DNA from 2 places in the Variovorax sp. PBL-E5 genome. Region 1 is predicted to be linked to the other one. Evidence: predicted binding sites of a transcription regulator. Region 1 holds the regulator's gene; the other holds the start of a gene.

Region 1 (11,461 bases):
ATCGGCTATGCGCGCGTCTCCACCAGCGATCAAGAAACCCGTTTACAAACCGATGCGCTCCGAAAAGCCGGCATCAGGAAGCTCTTTGCTGAAAAGACCAGCGGGGTAGGGCCAAGGCCAGAGCTCCACCGCGCTTTGTCGATTTTGCAGCCGGGCGATGTGTTAGTGGTCTACAAGCTGGATCGGCTGGCTCGGAGCCTCAAGGATTTGCTGACGTTGCTGGATCGGCTTCGTGCCACTGGCACGGCCCTACGGTCGCTCACTGAGCCGGTAGACACGTCCTCGGCTATGGGCGAACTGGTGTTGCAAATTCTCGGTGCTGTGGCGCAGTTCGAGCGCTCATTGATTCGGGAGCGTTGCATGGCGGGGAGGGTGGCCGCTCGGAATCGAGGGCAGGTTTTTGGCCGTCCGCGTGATCTGTCGAGGGAGCAAGAGGCGGAGGTGGTTCGGCTCTATGCCACCGGATGGGTGACGCTTCCTGTGATCGCGGATGCCTTCGATGTGGGCGTCGGGGCGGTCAAGAACGCGATTTATCGTCACCGCGCCGTCGTCGCGTGAAGAAATTCCGGGCGTCTGAAAAGTACAACATTAAAATGAGTCGATGCTGGACGACCGTGCCAAGTTGCTGCTCAAGGCTCTGGTTGAGCGCTACATCGCTGACGGACAGCCGGTGGGTTCGCGCACGCTCTCGCGCGCTTCGGGGCTCGAGCTGTCGCCGGCCACCATCCGCAACGTGATGTCCGACCTCGAAGACCTCGGATTGATCGCCAGCCCCCACACCTCGGCAGGCCGCATTCCGACCGCGCGCGGCTATCGGCTGTTCGTCGACACCATGCTGACGGCCCAGCGAGAGCAGTTCGCCACGCCGAGCCTGGCTGCGGACCAGCCGCAGCGGGTGATCACGAATGCCGCGAACCTGCTGTCGAATCTGTCGCAGTTCGTCGGCGTGGTGATGGCGCCGCGCCGCGCCTCGGTGTTCAAGCAGATCGAATTCCTGCGGCTTTCCGACCGGCGCCTGCTCGTGATCATCGTCTCGCCCGATGGCGACGTGCAGAACCGCGTGATCTTCCCGGAAGTGGACTACACGCAATCGCAGCTGGTCGAAGCTTCCAACTACATCAACACGCATTACGCAGGCCTGTCGATCGAGCAGGTGCGCGATCGCCTCCAGTCCGAGGTCGAGCAACTGCGCAGCGAGATCGCGGCCTTGATGCAGGCGGCGGTCAAGGTGAGCTCCGAGGTGCTGACGGAAGCCCAGGACGAGGTGGTGATCGCAGGCGAGCGCAATCTGCTGGCAGTCACCGATTTTTCCAGCGACATGGGCCATCTGCGTCGTGCCTTCGAACTGTTCGAGCAGAAGGCGCAGCTCATGCGTCTGCTCGACGTCTCGAGCAAGGCGGACGGCGTGCGCATCTTCATCGGCGGTGAAAGCCAGGTTGTGCCTTTCGAGGACCTGTCGATCGTCAGCGCGAACTACGAGGTCGACGGGCAGGTGGTTGGGACGCTCGGCGTGATCGGGCCGACCCGCATGCCGTACGAGCGCATGATTCAGATCGTCGACATCACGTCGCGACTCGTCACCAACGCGCTGAGCCATCGCAAGTAGCGAGAGGCCGGCGACGCTCGTGGCATGATTCGAAGTTGCCCGGGCGGGTAGCTTAGTTGGTTAAAGCAGTGGACTCATAATCCATTGACCGTGGGTTCAAGTCCCACCCCGCCCACCACGCTTGGCGATCTCGCCGATTCGTGGGCACGGTTCGGCGCGAGCAGGCGATGCGGGGCGACCCTAGTCCGCGTCGTTGCCGTCCCGTCCGGAAGAGCGCGGCAGGTTCCACTTGTAGCGCATCGACAGATAACGCAGCGTGAAGCACGCCGCCAAAGCGACCCAGGTTCGCCCGTTCGACAGCCATCCCAGGCGCTCGCCAGCGACCTCGATGCCGGCGCCGACCAGCGCAGCCGATGCATAGATCTCGCGCTGAAGGATCACTGGCACACGATTGAGCAGCACGTCGCGCGTGACGCCGCCACCCACGGCGGTGAGCACGCCCATCAGCACCGCCACCTCGGCGTTGTGGCCAAAGATCATGGCCTTCTGCGCGCCGGTCACTGCAAACAGCCCCAGGCCCAGGGAGTCGAACAGGATCACCGGATGCGCGAGGCGCACCACCAGCGTGTTGGCGGCCATCGTCATCAATGCTGCTGCCATCGCGACGGCTAGGTAACGCCAATCGGTCAGGCCCGCCGGCGGCACGGCGCCGATGCACAGGTCGCGCAATACGCCCCCGCCGCATGCGACCGTGAACGCGATGACGATGACGCCGAACCAGTCGAGGCCGCGGTCCCTGGCAGCGACTGCACCGCTGATGGCAAAGGCGAAGGTGCCCGCCAGATCGAGCATGGTGAACAAGCGGTGGTCGTTCAGGCCTGCAAGGGCCAATTCGTGGACATTCATGCGTTGGGTTCGCGAAAGATGGCGAGCACGGTGCGCGCCCGCCGTGCGTCTCAGGCCGCAGTAGCGGGGCAGAGCCACGCGCTGGCGGCGGCCAGCATGGCCTGCAAGCCGGTCTCCAGCGTCGGGTGAATCTGCGGCGCGAACTTCGGCGAGTGGTTGCTCGGGATCTTGTTGATGGTCTTTTCCTGTTGGGCCTTGGCATATACCGCCGGGTCGGTGCCGCCGACGAACCAGAACACATAGGGCACGCCCCAGCTGCGGCCGAAGATGCTGAAGTCTTCGCTGGCCGACGCCGGGCCAGGCGCCAGCGAGGCGTTCTCGCCAAACTGGTGGCCGAACGCCTTCGCGACCTTCTGCGTGGCGACCAGGTCGTTTTCGGTCAGCGGGTAGCTGTTGATGGTGGTGAACTCGGGCGGCTGCTCGGCACCGGAGGCGTCGCACTCGGCGCAGCAGATGCGGCGGATCGATTTGAGCATGTACTCGCGCGTGTCCTCGCTGAAGGTGCGCATGTTCAGCTTGATGGTGGCGTCGTCGGGGATGATGTTTTCCTTGGTGCCGGCCTGCAGGGAGCCGATCGTGAGCACCGCCGGCTCGGATGGTGCGATCTCTCGCGAGACGATGGTCTGCAGGCGCAGCGTGGTCGCGGCGGCCATGATCACCGGGTCGATGGATGTCTGCGGCTGCGAGCCGTGCGAGCCGCGCCCGAACAACTTGATCTTCAGACTGTCTCCGGCGGACAGCGTGACGCCGGGGCGGTAGTTCACGGTGCCGGCCGGACCGACCATCACGTGCTGGCCGAGGATGATGTCGGGCTTCGGAAAGCGGCCTTCGCCCCAGTCGCGCACCATCGAGGTCGCGCCCTCGGCCGTTTCCTCGCCCGGCTGGAACACGATCATCAGCGTGCCGTTCCAGGCGACGCGATTCGCGGCCAGGATGCGCGCAGCACCGATCATCCAGGTCACGTGCATGTCGTGGCCGCACGAGTGCGCAACGCCGACCTCGACGCCGTCCGCGTCGCGCGTCGTCACGGTGCTGGCATAAGGCAGCCCGGTGTTCTCGGCCATTGGCAGCGCGTCCATGTCGGCACGCAGCATCACGGTCGGGCCGGCGCCGTTCTTCATCAGGCAGACCACGCCGGTCACGCCGACGTTGGGCGTCACCTCGTAGCCGAACCCCTGCATCGTGTCGGAAACGATCTTCGCGGTGCGGACTTCTTGCATCGACAGCTCGGGGTGACGATGCAGATCTTTGTAGAGTTCTTCGAGTTCGGCCACCAGGATGGATTCGGCGGAGGCGAGCGCTTGCGTGAGGGCATTCATGGCAGCTCCAGAAGTGACAAACCGAAGTGTGCAGCATGGTTGGCCGAGCGGGGTGTCAATGAAGATAGTGCCGCAAGACCTCAAGCACCTTGTGCCGGCTCTCGGCGTTCCAGGATGCTTTGCTGCCCGCCTGACTTCCAAGTGAAGCCAGCTGCCCATGCTATAATCGCAAGCTGTGCGGCTGTAGCTCAGTTGGATAGAGTACTTGGCTACGAACCAAGGGGTCGTGGGTTCAATTCCTGCCAGCCGCACCACTCTCTGAAGGATCAGTCCGTTCTCGCGGGCTGATCCTTTTTTCTTTTGCACCCGACGATCCTTCTCTTACGGCAAACCGTTGACCCGCTCAGCGGAGCGTTTCACTTCCTTGACGGTGTCCGTCCTTTCGAGCGACATGGCCACAGGGCAAGGGCCAAGGCGAGGGTGCCGACGACCGCCGCGGCGACGAGCATCACCCTGCTGCGCTGTCTTGCAACGCGACGCGCCCTGACCCGCTCCTCGATGAGATCGAGCGCAGCGCTGATCGCGGCTTCGTCTTCCTCCGGATGAGCGATCCGCTCTTCCTCGGCCAGAGCCTGGATTTGCGAGATGACTTCGGCTTTGCTGTCCGCCATGGCGCGATGGTGCTGAATGAACTCGGTTGCGGTGGGGATCGAAGGCCCGTCGGTCCGGAGAATCCGGCCGGCACGAAATGCGTACCTTCGAGGTTAGGATAGTGCCATGAGGTCACTCCTATTGGTTGCAGTGCTGGCACTGTCCGGCTGTAGTTCTTATCAACAACTCGCAGGCACCGCGATGCTGCCATCCCAGGCCGGCAACTACTGCGAGGCGCCCGTCGAAGGCGCTTGCCTTGGCTGCGACATCAGCTGCCCGGCCAACAAGCTCACCAGCTGCAAGGCCGGGACCAGTGTCATGCTGAGTGACTCCAGGACCGCCCAATGCACACGCGCGGCTGCCTGCAAATGTCGTTAGTAAAGCCGGGCTGCTCCTAAGCTTCGCCTAAGCTTGGCATCGCATGCTCAAGCCTGACAGTCGGCCGGCGCTGGTAGGGGTCGCTTCGGTGCCCACCCGATGGGGTGGTTCCTCGATGCCGGCGACTGTCTCTATTCACTGAAGGAGTCGGCATGAAAAAGCCCGCATCAGAGGGCTTTGGGGAGCGGAAGGTCGCCTACAAACGCCGGAGTTGGATCGCTCCTTCGGCGCTTTCGTAGCGCTCCGCGTCGATTCGATTCACGGGTCGCCCGCAAGTCAGCCAGTACGTTGCCAGGCCTTGCACCAATGCGCCTTGCCGTCCGTCCAGCTGGCGGCTGCGAAAAAACTGACTTCGCTCGATGATGGTGTGGCGCTCGCCGTAGCTGTCGGTGGCGAGAAAGCGATTTGTCTCTTGCACATAAGTGCTCACGCTCGGCGAGGACGCGCGTGGACTCGATGGCCGGGATGACCGAGCAGACCTGTTCATCCACCACCCGACAAGTGTTTCAGAACCCGAGGGCATGTGCAAAATTGTAATGGTGGCGGGAGTTTTCACATAGTCTCTCATGTGATTTCTTTGCCACAGAGCTGGCCGGCGGCCCGAAGCTGCATCGCTCGGGGAATGCGGAAGCGGCCGGCCAGGACGGGCATTCCGGCAACTGGGCGCGGATTCCAGGGCTGTTCGAACGATTGATTCCATCACGACATCCCCAGAATAGGGGATGTGGCGCGTCCGGGCATCAAGTCCGGCAAGCCCGAGGGGGCGCCGCCTCCGCCGAACCGGGAAATGACCGTGAATGCAGGATCGCCGTTGCAGAACGAATTGAAAGACGCAGCAAGTCGAACGATGAGAGGCCCGCTGAAGACCTTCAGCGCGCCATTTCTGACGGTGTGGGCGTACTACGCCATCGGCGTAGGCTCCTTTTCCGTCATGGCAGCCGAGAACGCCCCGGACATCGGCCTTTTCGTGTGCTATGCGATCGACCACACTGGCTTTTTCGCGGTGGCTGCGGCCTTGATCGCAGGATTCTGGTCGGTCGGGCGATCTTTCCGGGACGCTCGCGCGCGATTCGAATAGCTTTTCAAGGGGGCCCTTGCTGGCCGATGGTGTGCGACTTGTCCTGCATCGGCATCACTCGTTTCCCGGGTAGGCTTCATCCCGGCACCGTGAAATCCTTTGCAGAGCATGTCAATCTCAGAGGAGCACGTCATGACCCGTACGAAAATCGCGATCGGCCTCGTTGCAGCAATGATCGGATTCGCCTCCGGTGCGTCCGCACAGCTGAGGTATCCGCCGGGCGCCGGCCCCATGCGCGGGCATGGACCGATGCCAGGACCGCAGCGCTATGGCCGTGGCCCTGGCCCTGGCTATCGCGCTCCGCCGATGGCCATGCCTGAGTACCGCAGGTTCAGCCGCGGCGAACGCCTGCCGCCGCAATACCGTAGCAACCAATACATCGTCAACGATTGGCGCGGCCACCATCTGAGCGCACCTCCGCGCGGCTACTACTGGGTGCAGAACGGATCCGACTATGTGCTGGCGGCCATTGCGACTGGCGTGATTGCGTCGGTGGTCGTGAACGCACTGAGCCAGTAGGTGAGAGGCGTCATGGCGGGTTGCCGTGCTGTTTCTCGAACCTTCAGCCCGTCCTGAACGCGTGTCCGAAGGATCTCGATGGTGAGCCAGCTGGAGTTGGTTGCCCGGCTCGTCATGGCCGCTGCGCTCGGCAGCGTGATCGGTTTCGAGAGGGAGCGCTTATCCTGGGCCGTTGGCCTGCGCACCCACATGCTGGTCTGCGTCGGATCGGCGCTGATCATGATCGTGTCGGCCTTCGGCTTCCAGGATGCGCTGGGCGGTCCGCATGTCGTGCTCGATCCTTCACGGATTGCGGCGCAGGTGGTTTCGGGCATCGGCTTTCTGGGCGCCGGAACCATCCTGTTGCGCGGCGAAGTGATTCGCGGCCTGACGACGGCCGCCAGCCTCTGGTCGGTGGCAGCGATCGGGCTGGCGATCGGCGGCGGGCTCTACACGGCCGCGATCGCCGCGACCCTCATCATCCTGCTCATCCTCGCGGGCCTGAAGCCGATCGAATCGAAGTATTTCGCATCCAAGCGCAGCCGGGAGTTTCGCCTGACCGCGCGGGGCGCGGGGCCTTGACGATGGTTCAGCTCAACAAGGCGCTGGGCGCCCGCAGCCGCCTGGTCAGGCAATTCGTCGTCCAGCACTCGAGGGCGTCAACGATGTCGACGAGATCACGATCTCGTTCAACCGGCTTTCGATCGGAGAAATCTCCCAGGTACTGGATCAGCTGCAGGCGATCCCCGGCGTGCGCGAAGTGACGGAAGTCGATCGGCCACTCTGAGGCCATGAGCTCGCGCGCGATGGAGCACGCATCAACTGACGGTCGTGATCTGCCAGAAGTCGGTCGCAAGGCCGGTGTTCGTCAGATAGGCATACGGGAAATAGCAATAGCCCTGGACGCCCCAGTTCACACCCCAGCTGTTGCGCACGATGAAACGCTTCTTCGATTCCTGGTAGCCCACGCACATCACGGCGTGGCCGCCGAGCACCTTCTCTTTCTTCAATGGCATCGGCACCACGCCGGTGGTCGCGACCTTGTCGCTTTCGAAGCTTTCGTAGACCGTGAAGCCGAGGATGAACGGCGAACCCGAGGCAAGGCAGGTCCTGAGTTCGGTCACGTTGGTGTTGTCGAGCGCCTGGTAGCTGGTGCTGACGTGCTTCTTGGCTGCTGTGTAGCACGACGCCTTCGGCTTGGTCTTGAATTTCGCGATGTCATAGGGCCATGACTTCTCGTCGCACACGCCGCTCTTGTTGAGCGTTTTGGCCGCCGTGCGCAGCTCCGAGCCGGCATCCTGCCCCACGTCGCCGTCGAGCACGCGCTCGTTGTAGTAGATGAACAGCCGCGACGGCTCGAAGTCGGTCAGTCCCTGGCGCTTGAGATCGAACTCGAAAGCGGCCGCCGCGGCGTTGGCCGTGCAGCTGCCGAGCTGACCCTGGTCGTACACCGGCGGACATCCAGGCCGCAGATCCACCGAGGGCGGAAGGGCGATGCGGGCGGTGACCTTGAAGCGATGGTCGCGAAAATCCGGGAGCGATGGCTTCCAGCCGTAGCTGTGTTGATGCATGGTGGTTCCCCCAAGCAGATCGGGCCAACTCCCTGTGCATGGACCGCAAAAGCGTGGCCATTGTGTTGCGCGACCTGTTCGTCGTCTATCTGCCGAGAGTGCTAGGCCGTTGATTTAAGCTTTGGTCGATGAACAAGGCATTCACGAAGGAGTCCGACGCGGATGACGACGACAGCGACGGCGGCGTCGGCGCCGCGCCGCCGCTTCCGGCCGGCGGCAAGAACTACATCACGCCCCAGGGTTACGCGCGGCTGCGCGCCGAACTTCTGGCATTGATGGACGAGGAACGGCCGAAGGTGGTGGAGGCGGTCCACTGGGCGGCCAAAAATGGGGACCGGTCCGAGAACGGCGACTACATCTACGGCAAGAAGCGCTTGCGCGAGATCGATCGGCGGATCCGCTTTCTCACCAAGCGCCTCGAGGTGGCGGAAGTCACCGATCCGTCGGTGCACCACGGCGGCGACCAGGTTTTCTTTGGCGCCACCGTGCGTTATGCGGACGAGACCGGCGACGAGCACGCAGTGACCATCATGGGCATCGACGAGGCCGACAGCGCACAAGCCCAGGTCAGCTGGATCTCGCCCATCGCGAGGGCCTTGCTCAAATCGCGGGAAGGCGATGTGGTCAAGCTCGCCACGCCGGGCGGCGTGCACGACATCGAGGTGCTGGCAGTCAGCTACCCGCCGCCGACCGATCTCGCCTGAGCCGGCCCTTCAGGGTGCAGGCACGGTGCGCGAGGCCGCGAGCACCGAAGGCGTTCGCCGCGCGGCCCGGAGCACTGCTTCGAGATGCGTGTGGTCGCGCACCGCGATCACGAAACGCAGATCGGTCGAGTCTTGCGGCGTTTCGTCGGCCATCTCCACGTGCGTGATGTCCGCTTCCTCCTCTGCGAGCGTGGCCGCGACGCGGGCCAGCACCCCCTTGTCGTTTCGCACGGTGACGACCACCCCGGTCTCGAAGGTGCGAACCGGGTCATCGGCCCATTCGACCGCGAAGAAGCGTTCGCTGTCCTTGTGGCGCAGGCGCTGGCCCACACCGCATGCCTCGGTATGTACCACCAGCCCTTCGCCGTGACCCAGGTAGCCGACGATGGGATCGTCCGGAATGGGACGGCAGCAGAGCGCAAAACGCACCGAGGAGTTTTCGCTGCCGTCCAGCGAGACGGCGCCTTGCGAGACGGCTTCGTGCGCGGTGAAACGCTCGCGGCTCAGCATCAGGGCGTCCGGCTTTTCTCCACGCTCGGCCAGCAGCGCCATGAGCCGCTTGGCGACGATGGTGGCAATGCGCTTGCCCAGGCCGATGTCGGTCAGAAGTTCGGAACGCGTGCGGTTGCCCGTGAAGCGCAGCAGCTTTTCCCAGAGCGGCTGATGCTCCGGATCGTCGTCCGGCAGATTGCCGAGGCCCTCGGCGCGCAGCGCCTGCGCAAGCAGCTTTTCGCCCAGGCCTTCGGACTCGGCATGCGCCAGCGTCTTGAGATAGTGACGGATCTTGGAGCGCGCCCGGCCGGTGCGCACGAAGCCGAGCCAGGCCGGGTTCGGTGTCGACACCGGTGCCGTGATCACCTCGACCACGTCGCCGTTCTTGAGCTCGGTGCGCAGCGGAACCTGGTCGCCATTGATGCGCGCCGCCGAGGTGTGATCGCCGATGTTGCTGTGGATCGCATAGGCGAAGTCGACCACTGTCGCGCCGCGCGGCAGCGCCAGGATCTGGCTCTTGGGCGTAAACACGTAGACCGCATCGGGAAAAAGGTCGACCTTGACGTGGTCCCAGAATTCCGCGGCGTCGCGCGTCTCGTCCTGGATGTCGAGCAGCGACTGAAGCCACTTGGTGCCCAGCCGTTCGCTGGTCGCCGCACTGGGCTCGGCCGCCTTGTAGAGCCAATGGGCCGCCACGCCGGACTCGGCCACCACGTGCATCGCTTCGGTCCGCAGCTGGAACTCGACGTTGACGCCAGCAGGCCCGACCAGCGTGGTGTGCAGCGATTGGTAGCCGTTGAGCTTGGCGATCGCGATGTGGTCCTTGAACTTGCCCGGCAGCGGCTTGTACATCTGGTGCAGGATGCCGAGGCCGGTGTAGCAGGCGATCACCGTCGGGACGATGAGGCGGAAGCCGTAGATGTCGGTGACCTGGGCGAAGCTCAGGTGCTTTTCGTCCATCTTGCGATAGATGGAATAGAGCGTTTTCTCGCGCCCCGCGATCCGCACGCTCATGCCGGCTGCCGCAAAGGCGCCTTCGAGCTCCTGCTGGACTTTCTGGATCAGGTCGCGCCGCCGCCCGCGTGCCTTGGCCACGGCTTTCGCCAGGATCGCATAGCGCCACGGCCTCAGGTGGCGGAACGAAAGATCCTGCAACTCCCGATAGGTCTGATTGAGGCCCAGCCGGTGGGCGATCGGCGCATAGATGTCGAGCGTCTCGCGCGAGATGCGCGACCATTTCTCGCGCGGCGCGTCGTCGAGCGTGCGCATGTTGTGCGTGCGGTCGGCCAGCTTGACGAGGATGACCCTGACATCGCGCGCCATCGCGAGCAGCATCTTGCGGAACGACTCCGCCTGGTTTTCCTCGCGCGTGTTGAAGCGCAGCTTGTCCAGCTTCGTGAGGCCGTCGACCAGTTCCGCCACCGGCGCACCGAAGCGCTCGATGAGCTCTGATTTGGTGACGCCGCAATCCTCGATCGCGTCGTGCAGCAGGGCCGCCATCAGCGCCTGTGCATCGAGCTTCCATTCCGCGCATTGCGCCGCCACCGCGATCGGATGGGTGATGTACGGCTCGCCGCTGTTGCGCAACTGGCCCAGGTGCGCCTCGTCGGCGAAGCGGTAGGCGCGACGAACCTGTTCAATGTCCTCCGCGCTCAGATAATCGAGCCGGGCCGTCAACGCGGCAAAACTGGCGGCAGCCGCATTCAACGCCGCCGGACTCGGCCGGGGCGTGCTCCGCGGAGCTTCTGACTGGGACTTGACAACCGCACTCATGCCTGCCACTTTAGCGTGGCAGGCGGATCGACGCTTTCAGGCACAAAAAAAGCACCGCGTGCGGTGCTTCCTTGTTGTACGGCTGCATCAACTCAGCCGGGTACCTTCTTGAGCATCTCGATGCCGATCTTGCCCTCGGCGATCTCGCGCAGGGCGGTGACGCCCGGCTTGTTCTTGCTTTCGATCTTCGGCGCATGGCCTTGGCTCAGCATGCGCGCACGGTAGGTGGCGGCCAGCACGAGCTGGAAGCGGTTCGGAATGTGTACCAGGCAATCTTCGACGGTGATGCGGGCCATGAGGATCTTTCGGCTTTGGGGCGTAAGGTTTGGGTGGAATCAGCGAATGTTCAGGGCGGCGAAAGTGTCCGCACGTGCGCGGCGTTGCGCGGAATACCGGAGCCGCTGAGCGTGGACGATGGCCTTCAGGTCGAAAAGCGCGCGCTCAAATAACTCATTGATTATAACGAAATCGAATTCACTGGCGCGCCCCATTTCCTGGGCGGCGTTCTGCAGCCTCAGTTCGATGACCGCGGCGCTGTCCTCGCCGCGCCGCTCGAGGCGGGAGCGCAGTTCTTCCCAACTCGGTGGCAGGATGAAGATCATCAC
Region 2 (11,461 bases), 3.3 Mb from region 1:
CCGAGGCGGCCTACTTCGAGAAGGTGAATGCCGAGGGCGGCATCGCCGGGCACAAGCTGCGATTCCTGTCGCAGGACGACGGCTACAGCCCGCCGAAGACGGTCGAGCAGACGCGCCGGCTGGTGGAGCAGGAGAAGGTGGCGATGATCTTCGGCACCTTCGGCACCCCGACCAATGCGGTGATCCGCAAGTACCTCAACGCCGCGAAGGTGCCGCACCTGTTTCCCACCGGCGGCGCCGACCAGTGGGACGATCCCAAGGGCGCGCCGTGGACCTTCGGCTGGCAGCCGAACTACAACACCGAGATGCGCATCTATGCGGCGTTCGTGCTCGCGGAACGGCCGCAGGGAAAGATCGGCATCCTCTACCAGAACGACGACGTCGGCCGCGACAACCTGCGCGGCCTGCGCCAGGGCCTGGGCGCGGCGGCGGACCGGATGATCGTGAAGCAGGTGAGCTACGAGAGCACCGACGCCACGGTGGATTCGCAGGTGATCAGCCTGCGCGAATCCGGCGCGGATGTGTTCTTCAATGCCGCGGCCGGCAAGTTCGCCGCGCAGGCGATCCGCAGGGCGTCCGATCTCGGCTGGAAGCCGCTGCAGATCGTGAGCAACTATTCGAGCTCGGTGGCCGCGGTGCTGGCGCCGGCCGGGCTCGACAAATCGAAGGGCATCGTCTCGACGCAGTTCCAGAAGGACCCGAACGACCCGCACTGGCGCAAGGATGCGGGCTACCTCGAATGGCTGGCCTGGATGGACAAGCACTACCCGCAGGGCGACAAGACCGACATCTTCAACGTCTACGGCTACCTCTCGGCCCAGACCCTGGTCGAGGTGCTCAAGCTGTGCGGCAAGGATTTCAGCCGCGAGAACGTGCGCCATGCGGCCGAGTCGCTGCAGCGCGTCGAACTGCCGATGCTGATGCCGGGCATCACGCTCAACACGAGCCCGACCCGCCACGTGCCGATCCGCCAGCTCTACCTGATCCGCTTCGACGGTGCTTCGTGGCAGGCCTTCGGCGACGCCAAGGGCGGCGCCGCGTGAACGGCGAGGCGCAGCAGGCCGGGCCATTGACCGGGGTGCGGGTGATCGAACTCGCAGCCCAAGGGCCGGTCCCCTTCTGCGCCATGATGCTGGCCGACATGGGCGCCCGGGTGCTGCGGATCGGGCGCCCCGGCGAGAACGCCGGCACGCCCTCGGCGATCGGCCTTGCCCCGCGCGACGACGTCCTGCTGCGCCACCGCGAGCACCTGGCCGTGGACCTCAAGGACCCCGACGGCATCGCGCGCGTGCGGCAGCTGACCGCCGAGGCGGACGTGCTGATCGAGGGCTTTCGTCCCGGCGTCGCGGAACGCCTCGGCCTGGGTCCGGAGGTCCTGCTGGCCTCACACCCCTCGCTGGTCTACGCACGGCTGACCGGCTGGGGCCAGACAGGACCGAATGCGCGGCTCGCGGGACACGACATCAACTTTCTCGCCGCGACGGGCGCACTGGCGGCACTCGGGCGCCCGGGCACGCCGCCTGCGCCGCCCTTGAACCTCGTGGCCGACTTCGGCGGCGGCGGCATGTTCGGCGCGCTCGGCATCGTGGCCGCGCTGTACGAGGCGCGCCGCTCCGGCCAGGGGCAGGTCGTCGATGCCGCCATGGTGGATGGCGTGGGCTGTCTCATGTCGACCGTGCAGAGCCTGAGAACGGCGGGCATGTGGTCGAACGATCGCGGCGCCAACGCGCTCGATGGCGGCGCGCCCTGGTACGACTGCTACGAGACCGCGGACGGACGCTACATCGCGCTCGGCTGCGTCGAGCCGCAGTTCTTCCAGGGGATGACCGCGCTGCTGGAACTCGACCCCGCGTATGCGCGCCAGCAGTTCGACCGCCAGGCATGGCCGTCGATGCGGCGCGCGATCGCCGAGCGGATCCGGGCGCAGCCGTGGCAGGCGTGGGTCATGTGCCTGGCCGACACCGACCTGTGCATCACGCCGGTCTGGCATGGCGATGAAGCGGCACGGCTGCCGGCGCTGCGCGCGCGCGGCAGCCACATCGACGTGAATGGGCAATGCCAGCCGGCGCCGGCGCCGCGCTTCTCGCGCACGCCGGGTCGCCCGGGGACGCCGGCGCCGCCGATATCCCCCTCGGCGTGAATCGCCGCTACGATGCGCCTCGCGCCGCACTTTCCCGGCGCGCACGATCCATGCCCCTTTCTCCCCGAGCCTTCCCTGCCCTGCTGCGCTGTCTGGGCATCGTGCTGGCCTGCCTGCTGTCGGCCTGCGCCGGCCTGCCGCCGCACGCGAGCGCGCCGGCCGTCACCGCCATCCCTGCATCGCCCGCGACCGAGCTGGGACGGCTCACCGTGCCCTATGCGAACCCGCCCGACGGCCGCTCGGCCGTGCGTGTGATGCCGCAGGCGGCGTTCGCGCTGGACGCGCGTCTTTCGCTGATTCGCCACGCCCAGACCTCGCTCGATCTGCAGTACTACCTGCTGGGCAACGACAAGACCGGCAAGCTGATCCTGCGCGAACTGCGCGACGCGGCCCAACGCGGCGTGCGCGTGCGCCTGCTGCTGGACGATTTCTACACCGTCAAGCTCGACCCGATGCTGCTGGGCCTGAGCGCCTACCCGAATATGGAAGTGCGCCTGTTCAATCCCTTCGTGGCCGGGCGCGATCACGCGGCCACGCGCTGGATGGGCTTCTTCGCCGACTTCCACCGGCTCAACCACCGGATGCACAACAAGCTGTTCGTGGTCGACGGCGCGCTGGCCATCGCGGGCGGGCGCAACCTCGCCGACGAGTATTTCCTGCGCAGCCGCGACGCGAATTTCATCGACCTGGACATGCTGCTGGCCGGCCCGGTGGTGAACGAGCTCGAAGGCATCTTCGACACCTACTGGAACAGCGAAGTGGTCTATCCGCTGCACGCCGTCGTGCAGCCGATCGAATCGCCCGAGGCGCTGCGCACCCGCTTCGACGCGCTGACGTCTCCCGTGGTGGCGCCGCCGCCCGATCCGACGCCGGAAACAGATGTCTTCGGCGAGCCGCCGCTCAGCGCCGTGCTCGCGAGCGGCAAGCTGGCGCTGATCCGCGCCCGCGCCGACGCGGTGGCCGATGCGCCGACCAAGGCACTCGGGCTCGACGCGCAGGAGGCCGGCGGCCGGCAGCGTCCGCCCACGCTGGCCGAACGCATGCTCGGCCTGTTCGACCTCGCCAAGTCCGACATCACGATCGTCTCGCCCTACTTCATTCCGGGCGACGCCGGCATGGAGCACATCCGGCGCCTGCGCGCGCGCGGCGTGCAGATCGCGGTCGGCACCAATTCGCTGGCCGATACCGATGAGCCGCTGGTCAACATCAACTACAACAACTACCGCGTCGCGATGCTCAAGGAGGGCGTCACGCTGTACGAGGTCAGCTCCACGCAGATCCGTCGCAGCCGGAGCCTGCGCCGGGTGTTCGGCCAATCGCGCGGCCGCCTGCATGCCAAGCTGGCGATGATCGACCGCGAATGGATCCTGGTCGGCTCGCTCAACTTCGACCCGCGCTCGGCCTACATCAACACCGAGGTCGGCGTGCGCATCCAGAGCTTCGAGGTGGCGCACCAGGTCATCGACGCCATGCAGATCGACAACGTCGACAGCGTCTACAAGGTCCAATTGAAGCCCGGCACCGACCAGGTCCAGTGGGTCAGCACGGACGGCGACAATGCGGTCCTCGACGACGAACCCGACGCCAACCTGCTCGTGCGGCTCAAGCTGCTGATGTTCTCGTGGTTCGTCCCGACCGACCTGCTCTGATTTCACTCCACACCTTCGCATGACCACGCCTGCCCCAGCGCTTCCGCCCTTTCACCTCGCCTTCCCGGTCCGCGACATCGCAGAGGCACGACGCTTCTATGGCGAACTGCTGGGTTGTCCGGAAGGCCGCAGCGCCCCCGAGTGGGTCGACTTCAATTTCTACGGCCACCAGATCGTCGCGCACCTGGCGCCCGACGAATGCGGCCACAAGGCCACCAGCGCGGTCGACGACCAACAGGTGCCGGTGCGGCACTTCGGCGCCATCCTGTCGCTCGCGCAATGGCACGAGATGGCCGACAAGCTGCGCGCCGCAGGCACGCAGTTCGTCATCGAGCCCTACGTCCGGTTCCAGGGCGAAGTGGGCGAACAGGCCACGATGTTCTTCCTCGATCCTTCGGGCAACGCGCTCGAGTTCAAGGCCTTCGCGGACATGGCGTCGCTGTTCGCGAAATAGGCCGCGGGCTTCGTCAACCCAGCTGCGCCTGCAGCGCGGCGAGCACACGGTAGCAGGGCAGCACGCTGGCGACGCCGGCGTTCGGTTCGCGGCCTTCCCGAATGGCGGCGAAGAACTCGCGGTCCTGCAATTCGATGCCGTTCATCGACACGTCGACGCGCGAGACGTCGATCGGCGTCTCCTTGCCGTCGAACAGGTCGTCGTAGCGCGCAAGGTAGGTGCCGCTGTCGCCGATGTAGCGAAAGAAGCTGCCCAGCGGGCCGTCGTTGTTGAAGGAGAGGCTGAGCGTGCACAGCGCGCCGGTGCTGCTCTTGAGCTGGATCGACATGTCCATCGCGATGCCCAGCACCGGATGCACGGGCCCCTGCAACGCATGGGCCGCGACGATCTCGCCGCCGGCCTGCCACGCGAACAGGTCCACCGTGTGAGCCGCGTGGTGCCACAGCAGGTGGTCGGTCCAGCTGCGCGGCTGGCCCAGCGCATTGATGTTGCTGCGGCGAAAGAAGTAGGTCTGCACGTCCATCTGCTGCAGCGCGAACTCGCCCGCTGCGATCCGCCGGTGCACCCACTGGTGGCTGGGGTTGAAGCGGCGCGTGTGGCCGCACATCGCCACCAGGCCGGTGCGCCGCTGAAGGGCTGCGACCGCCTCGGCATCGGCCAGGCTGTCGGCCAGCGGAATCTCGACCTGCACATGCTTGCCGGCCGCAAGGCAGGCCTGCGCCTGGGCCGCATGCATCGGTGTCGGCGTGCAGAGGATCACGGCATCGATCTCCGGCAGTGCGAGGCTCGCGGCCAGCTCGGTGGTCGCATGCGCGATGCCGTGGCGTTGTGCAACTTCGCGCGTCTTCCCGAGCTCGCGGCCGACCAGCGACACCACCTCGACGCCATCGATCACGCGGATCGCATCGAGGTGCTTGAGGCCGAAGGCGCCCGCGCCGGCCAGCGCCACCTTCAGCGTTTTCATGGGCTCTGGCGCACGGGACGGGGACGGCGCGGAACGCCGAGGCCGCACTCGAGGTCGCGGTCCCATTGCGCAAGGCTTGCCGCCGCGCGGTAGGTCGTCTCGAGAAAGCGCAGCAAGGCGGCATCGGGATCGGCCGCGCTGCGAACCACGTCGTACGGCAGCAGCCACTCGCCCATCGCCGGCGCCCAGACCGCGCCGGCCGGCTCGACCACCGCGCGATCGAAGCCCTCCGGCGTCGGATACGCATACGAATAGAAGGCTGCGCCGGGGGACGCATCGTTGCCGGGCCAGAAGCCCGCGCTGCTCACTTCATGCGAATAGGCTTCACGCGTGACGGCGTCCGGCAGGCCCGCGATGCCGCCCGGATGCAGCGGCGCGGCGCGCCCGGAAAAGCGCGTGACGGCCAGATCGAAGCTGCCCCAGAACAGATGCACCGGGCTCGACTTGCCGAGGAAGGCGGTGCGGAACAGGCGAAAGACGCGGTCCACCTGCACGAGCGCACGCCAGAACGCCTGCACCGCCTGGGCGTCGTAAGCGGCATGCACCTCGTCGTCGGTGAAACGGATGGGCGCGGGCACTTCGTTGGGCAGGCCATCGATCGCGACGCGCACGCCGACCGCATCGAGCTCGGCCATGACGCGGCGATGGAAGGTGGCGACCGACATCGGTTCGAGCGCAAAGCCGCGGTCCGGCCCCTCTGACGTGCGCACGACCAGCCGCTGCGCGAGCAGGTCGAAGTCGATCTCGATCAGGCCCGCGCCCGCATGGATCGGCGAGGTGCCGAAGCCGTGCGCATTGACGTACAGCGGCACATGCCAGCCGTGGTTGAGCCAGGGCGTGAGCGCGAGCCGCACCTTGCCGACGATCTGCGTCCAGAGCTGGAAGGTGAGCGCGGTGTCGCGCCATGCCGCGTAGTCCAGCATCGGCCAGCTGGCGGCGTTGTCGTGGGTGCTTTGCATCGCGGCATTCTCCGTGCAGTCAGGGGCGTGAGCGTGACCCGCCGGGCGCCATTGTCCGACCTCACCGGGCGCATCCGGAAAAGCGCCGCACTAAACTGCCTCATGCCGACCGCACCATCCTCCGATTCATCCATCCCCATGCCCGCCGCACACCCGCTGGACAACGTCATCTGGAGCGCGCTCACGCACCGCCATCAGGCCGCGCTCGCGCTCGGCGACGGCGCGGCACGGCGATATCCGGCGGAGTTCGCCCCCTTCGGCGCGATGGTCGATGCATCGGCCGCCGGTTTCCGTGCGTTGGCCGGGCTGCTGACGCCGGGCGAGCAGGTGGCGCTGGTCACGGCCGGCGACGTGGCGCCCACGGCCGAATTCGAAATCCTCCTGCAGAAACCCATCGTGCAGATGGTGCAGTCGAAGCCTTCCGGCGATCAGGCCGCAGACCCTCGGATGGCGCCGCTCGGGCCGGACGATGCGACGGACATGCGAGCCCTGGCCGAGTTGACGAAGCCGGGCCCTTTCAGCAGCCGCACGCAGGAACTCGGCGCGTTTCTCGGCGTGCGGGAGAACGGCCGCCTTGTCGCCATGGCCGGCGAGCGCATGCATCTCGACGGGAACGCCGAGGTCAGCGCGGTGTGCACGCATCCGGATGTTCGCGGACGGGGCCTGGCGCGCGCGCTGGTGACGGCCGTGTCCGCGCGCATCGCTGCGCGCGGCGAGATCCCCTTCCTGCATGCCTTCAAAGACAACGACTCGGCGATCGCGCTCTATGCCAGCCTGGGCTTCGATCTGCGAGCGACCCTGCGGCTGACCGTGCTGCGCCGCCAACCCGCCGCCGGATGATTCCGCGGCGCCTACCGGGCGTCCGCTCCCTTCGCGACCGTGACCGTGCGCACATGCAGCGCACGACCGGCCCCCAGCCCACTGATCAACATCGCTGCGCCGACCCCCACGAACAGGAAGCCCGACGCGTCGAAGCTGCCGCTCCAGCCGCGCAAGAGGCCCACCAGCATCGGTCCGCAGGCGGCGATCAGATAGCCCACGCCCTGCGCCATGCCGGAGAGCTGCGCGGCGACATGCGGATCGGGCGAGCGCAGCACGATCAGCGTGAGCGCCAGCGCGAACGAAGCGCCCTGCGCGATGCCGAGCAGCACCGCCCATCCCCAGACGCCGGACAACGGCGCGAAGAGACAGCCCAGCATCGCCGCGACCGTGAACACGGCGACGGCGGCCGCCATGCCGGACTGGTTGCGGCACCGGACCGCGATCGACGGCGCCACGAGGCAGGTGACCACCTGGACGATGACCGAGAGCGACACCACGTAACCGGCCGCGTCACCGGCCAGTCCGCGTTCGCGCAGGATCGGCGCGAGCCAACCCATGACGATATAGGCGAGCGAGGACTGCAGCCCCATGAACAGGGTCACCTGCCAGGCCAGCCGATCGCGCCACAGCCCGCGCACCGCATAGCCCGATTCGCTGGGCACCGGTCGCAGCGGCAGCGCCTGCGGCGCCCACAGCAGCGTGATGACCGCCGCCGGCACCGCCCACAACGCCAGCGCATGCGTCCAGCCGCCGCCCAGCGCGTGCGACAGCGGCACCGTGAGGCCGGCGGCGCTGGCGGCACCGCCGCACACCGCCATCGTGTACAGGCCCATCATGAGCGCTTCGTGGCGCGCGAAGTCGCGCTTGACCAGGCCCGAGAGCAGCACGTTGCTGACCGCAATGCCCGTGCCCGCGATCGCCGATGCGAGGAACAGCAGCGGGATGCTGCCGGCGCCGCGCAGCAGCGTGCCGACCAGGATCAACACCATGCAGCCCAGCAGCGTGCGCTCGGTCCCGGCGCGGCGTCCGAGCCAGGGCGCGAGCGGCGCGAACAGGCCCAGACAGATCACCGGCAGCGTCGTGAGAAAGCTGGCCGCCGTCGGCGACAGCCCGGTCGCCGCCATGATCTCGGGCAGCATCACCGACAGGCTGGAGAACACCGGCCGCAGGTTGAACGCGATCAGCACGACGCTCAGGCCCAGCAGCAATTGGCGGCTTCGGCTCCCGGCGGGCGTCGGGCGGGGCGGCGGAAGGTTGTCGGCTTCGACGTCGATCAGCAGGTCGGCGGCAGGGAGCGTGGCGAATGGGGTGGAGTTCATGGGGTGGCAGACGCAAGCGCCTTGGAGATGTGCGCCATGAAAGCGCGGACCGTGGCGGCAGCCCGTTCCGGGTCGCGGCTGGCAATGGCTTCGACGATGGCCCGGTGCGCGGCCTCGTCGGGTTCGGGCAGTTCGATGGCCGCGGTGGCGGCGATGGTTTCGCGGATGTAGCCCGTGACGAAGCGGCAGGTCTCCACCAGAGCCAGGTTGCCGGACATGCCGACGATGGCGAGATGAAAAGCCAGATCGCGATCGACGAAGCCAGCCGCGCCGCCGGCATCCTCGGCCCGGCCGCGCCGCTCGAGCAGGGTTCGAAGCTGCTGCAGGTCGCCGGCGGTATGGCGCAGCGCCGCGAGACGCGCCGCCTCGGCCTCGAGCGCACAACGCAGCTCGAACTGGTCGCGCAGGCTGGCGCGCCGCAGCTTCTGCAGGCTGGCCGACGCGTCCACATCCGAGCGCACATAGGTGCCCGATCCCTGGCGCACTTCGAGCAGCCCGCCCGACACCAGCGTCTTGACCGCCTCGCGCACCGTGCCGCGGCTCACGCCCAGCATCTGCGCGAGCTGGGGTTCGATGGGAATGCGGGTGCCGACGGCCCAGCGCCCGTTGGCGATCTCGGCGCGAATGCCGTCGGCGGCGGCGTTGGAGAGAGAAGCTCTGGGAGCGTGCTGGAGCATGGATGTGGAGCGGCCCGATTCAATCATCGAATCATTGGATGATTTTAGAACCTATCCAATGCCGAACGGTCCGCAGGGACTCACCGCCCGCATCGCGCGCATTCCGCCGAGCTTGAAAAGCGCCAAAACACCCTTATCATTAGCACTCGCTGAAGCAGAGTGCTAACAAGCACCTTCGCCCCAGTCGACGGAAGCCGGCGGTGACGCCAGCACCCAAACCCAACCAGTTTCTTATCCAGGAGATGCAATGAAACTTCGTCCTTTGGCCGATCGCGTGATCGTCAAGCGTGTTGACAGTGAAACCAAGACCGCCTCGGGCATCGTGATCCCCGACGCCGCCGCCGAGAAGCCCGATCAGGGCGAGGTGCTGGCCGTCGGTCCCGGCAAGAAAAACGACAAGGGCGAACTCGGCGCGATGAGCGTCAAGGTCGGCGACCGTGTCCTGTTCGGCAAGTACAGCGGCCAGACCGTCAAGGTCGACGGCGACGAACTGCTGGTCATGAAGGAAGAAGACCTCTTCGCGGTCGTCGAGAAGTAACTCGCTTCCACCCGCTCACTCAATCTCAACTGAATTCTTCGGAGAAATCTCATGGCAGCAAAAGACGTAGTCTTCGGCGGTGAAGCCCGCGCGCGCATGGTCGAGGGTGTCAACATCCTCGCCAACGCAGTCAAAGTGACCCTGGGCCCCAAGGGCCGCAACGTGGTGCTCGAACGTTCGTTCGGTGCCCCGACCGTGACCAAGGACGGCGTGTCCGTGGCCAAGGAAATCGAACTCAAGGACAAGCTGCAGAACATGGGCGCCCAGCTCGTGAAGGAAGTGGCTTCCAAGACTTCGGACAACGCCGGTGACGGCACCACCACCGCGACCGTGCTGGCCCAGGCCATCGTTCGCGAAGGCTTCAAGCTGGTCGCCGCCGGCATGAACCCGATGGACCTGAAGCGCGGCATCGACAAGGCGGTCACCGCCCTGGTCGAGCAGCTCAAGAAGGCATCCAAGGCCACCACGACCTCGAAGGAAATCGCGCAAGTCGGCTCGATCTCGGCCAACAGCGATGAAACCATCGGCAAGCTCATCGCCGACGCGATGGACAAGGTCGGCAAGGAAGGCGTGATCACCGTCGAAGACGGCAAGTCGCTCGAGAGCGAACTCGACGTCGTCGAAGGCATGCAGTTCGACCGCGGCTACCTGTCGCCCTACTTCATCAACAACCCCGAGAAGCAATCGGCGCTGCTCGAGAACCCGTTCGTGCTGCTGTTCGACAAGAAGATCAGCAACATCCGCGACCTGCTGCCGACGCTGGAACAAGTCGCCAAGGCCGGCCGTCCGCTCCTGATCGTTGCTGAAGAAGTCGAAGGCGAAGCCCTTGCTACTTTGGTCGTGAACACGATCCGCGGCATCCTGAAGGTCGTGGCCGTCAAGGCACCGGGCTTCGGCGACCGTCGCAAGGCCATGCTGGAAGACATCGCCATCCTGACGGGCGGCAAGGTCATCGCTGAAGAAGTGGGCCTGACGCTCGAGAAGGTGACGCTGGCCGACCTGGGCCAGGCCAAGCGCATCGAAGTGGGCAAGGAAAACACCATCATCATCGACGGCGCCGGCGCCGCTGGCGACATCGAAGCCCGCGTCAAGCAAGTGCGCGTGCAGATCGAGGAAGCCACCAGCGACTACGACCGCGAAAAGCTGCAAGAGCGCGTGGCCAAGCTGGCCGGCGGTGTGGCCGTGATCAAGGTCGGCGCTGCCACCGAAGTCGAAATGAAGGAAAAGAAGGCCCGCGTCGAAGACGCCCTGCACGCCACCCGCGCTGCAGTGGAAGAAGGCGTGGTCGCCGGCGGCGGCGTGGCGCTGCTGCGTGCCAAGCAAGCCGTGGGCGACAAGCTCAAGGGCGACAACGCTGACCAGGACGCCGGCATCAAGCTGGTGCTCAAGGCCATCGAAGCGCCGCTGCGCGAGATCGTCAACAACGCCGGCGGCGAAGCCAGCGTGGTGGTCAATGCCGTCTACGCCGGCAAGGGCAACTACGGCTTCAATGCCCAGAACGACACCTACGGCGACATGCTCGAGCTCGGCATCCTGGACCCGACCAAGGTGACCCGCACCGCGCTGCAGAACGCTGCCTCGGTCTCGTCGCTGCTGCTGACGACCGAAGCCATGGTCGCCGATGCGCCGAAGGAAGAGGCCGGTGCCGGCGGCGGCATGCCCGACATGGGTGGCATGGGTGGTATGGGCGGCATGGGCATGTAATTGCTCGCCCCCAGGCTGCGGCGCACTTCGTGTCGCCTACGCCTTCCCCCTACCGGGGGCGGTGCCTGCCGACCGGCTTAGCCGGATCGGTGGCACCTCACGAACAGAAAAAAGGTCGCCTTGGCGGCCTTTTTCTTTTTGGAGATCGGGTCGCTTCGGCGGTTTTTATTGCAGCTCGAAGGAGAAGACGGCGCCCTTGTCGGCGCGCTGCAGCAGGTGGATGTGGCTGCCATGC

Evidence for each region. The regulator HrcA, encoded in region 1, represses chaperone genes, less so after heat shock. The targets are predictions, from matches to a motif close to TTAGCACTCNNNNNNNNNGAGTGCTAA.
Region 2: the regulator HrcA is predicted to act here: its motif matches at 9,124-9,150, upstream of WDLP6_RS05325 (co-chaperone GroES).

The regions. Positions count from the first base shown of each region.
Region 1 covers NZ_LR594671.1:4,404,536-4,415,996, reverse strand. The annotation lists gene WDLP6_RS21495 (recombinase family protein) at 1-558, shown strand, start outside; gene hrcA (heat-inducible transcriptional repressor HrcA) at 602-1,606, shown strand; tRNA gene WDLP6_RS21485 (tRNA-Ile) at 1,648-1,724, shown strand; gene WDLP6_RS21480 (trimeric intracellular cation channel family protein) at 1,787-2,452, opposite strand; gene WDLP6_RS21475 (M20 family metallopeptidase) at 2,503-3,771, opposite strand; tRNA gene WDLP6_RS21470 (tRNA-Arg) at 3,949-4,025, shown strand; gene WDLP6_RS21465 (hypothetical protein) at 4,128-4,382, opposite strand; gene WDLP6_RS21460 (hypothetical protein) at 4,937-5,170, opposite strand; gene WDLP6_RS21455 (hypothetical protein) at 5,534-5,818, shown strand; gene WDLP6_RS21450 (RcnB family protein) at 5,951-6,337, shown strand; partial or broken gene WDLP6_RS21445 (MgtC/SapB family protein) at 6,416-7,103, shown strand; gene WDLP6_RS21440 (C1 family peptidase) at 7,135-7,887, opposite strand; gene greB (transcription elongation factor GreB) at 8,016-8,591, shown strand; gene WDLP6_RS21430 (RelA/SpoT family protein) at 8,601-10,856, opposite strand; gene rpoZ (DNA-directed RNA polymerase subunit omega) at 10,949-11,152, opposite strand; gene gmk (guanylate kinase) at 11,192-11,461, opposite strand, start outside.
Region 2 covers NZ_LR594671.1:1,103,562-1,115,022, reverse strand. The annotation lists gene WDLP6_RS05370 (ABC transporter substrate-binding protein) at 1-1,043, shown strand, start outside; gene WDLP6_RS05365 (CaiB/BaiF CoA transferase family protein) at 1,040-2,140, shown strand; gene WDLP6_RS05360 (phospholipase D family protein) at 2,191-3,789, shown strand; gene WDLP6_RS05355 (VOC family protein) at 3,809-4,243, shown strand; gene WDLP6_RS05350 (Gfo/Idh/MocA family oxidoreductase) at 4,257-5,207, opposite strand; gene WDLP6_RS05345 (DUF5996 family protein) at 5,204-6,166, opposite strand; gene WDLP6_RS05340 (GNAT family N-acetyltransferase) at 6,305-7,006, shown strand; gene WDLP6_RS05335 (CynX/NimT family MFS transporter) at 7,018-8,307, opposite strand; gene WDLP6_RS05330 (FadR/GntR family transcriptional regulator) at 8,304-8,984, opposite strand; gene WDLP6_RS05325 (co-chaperone GroES) at 9,232-9,522, shown strand; gene groL (chaperonin GroEL) at 9,574-11,226, shown strand; gene WDLP6_RS05315 (sensor histidine kinase) at 11,392-11,461, opposite strand, start outside.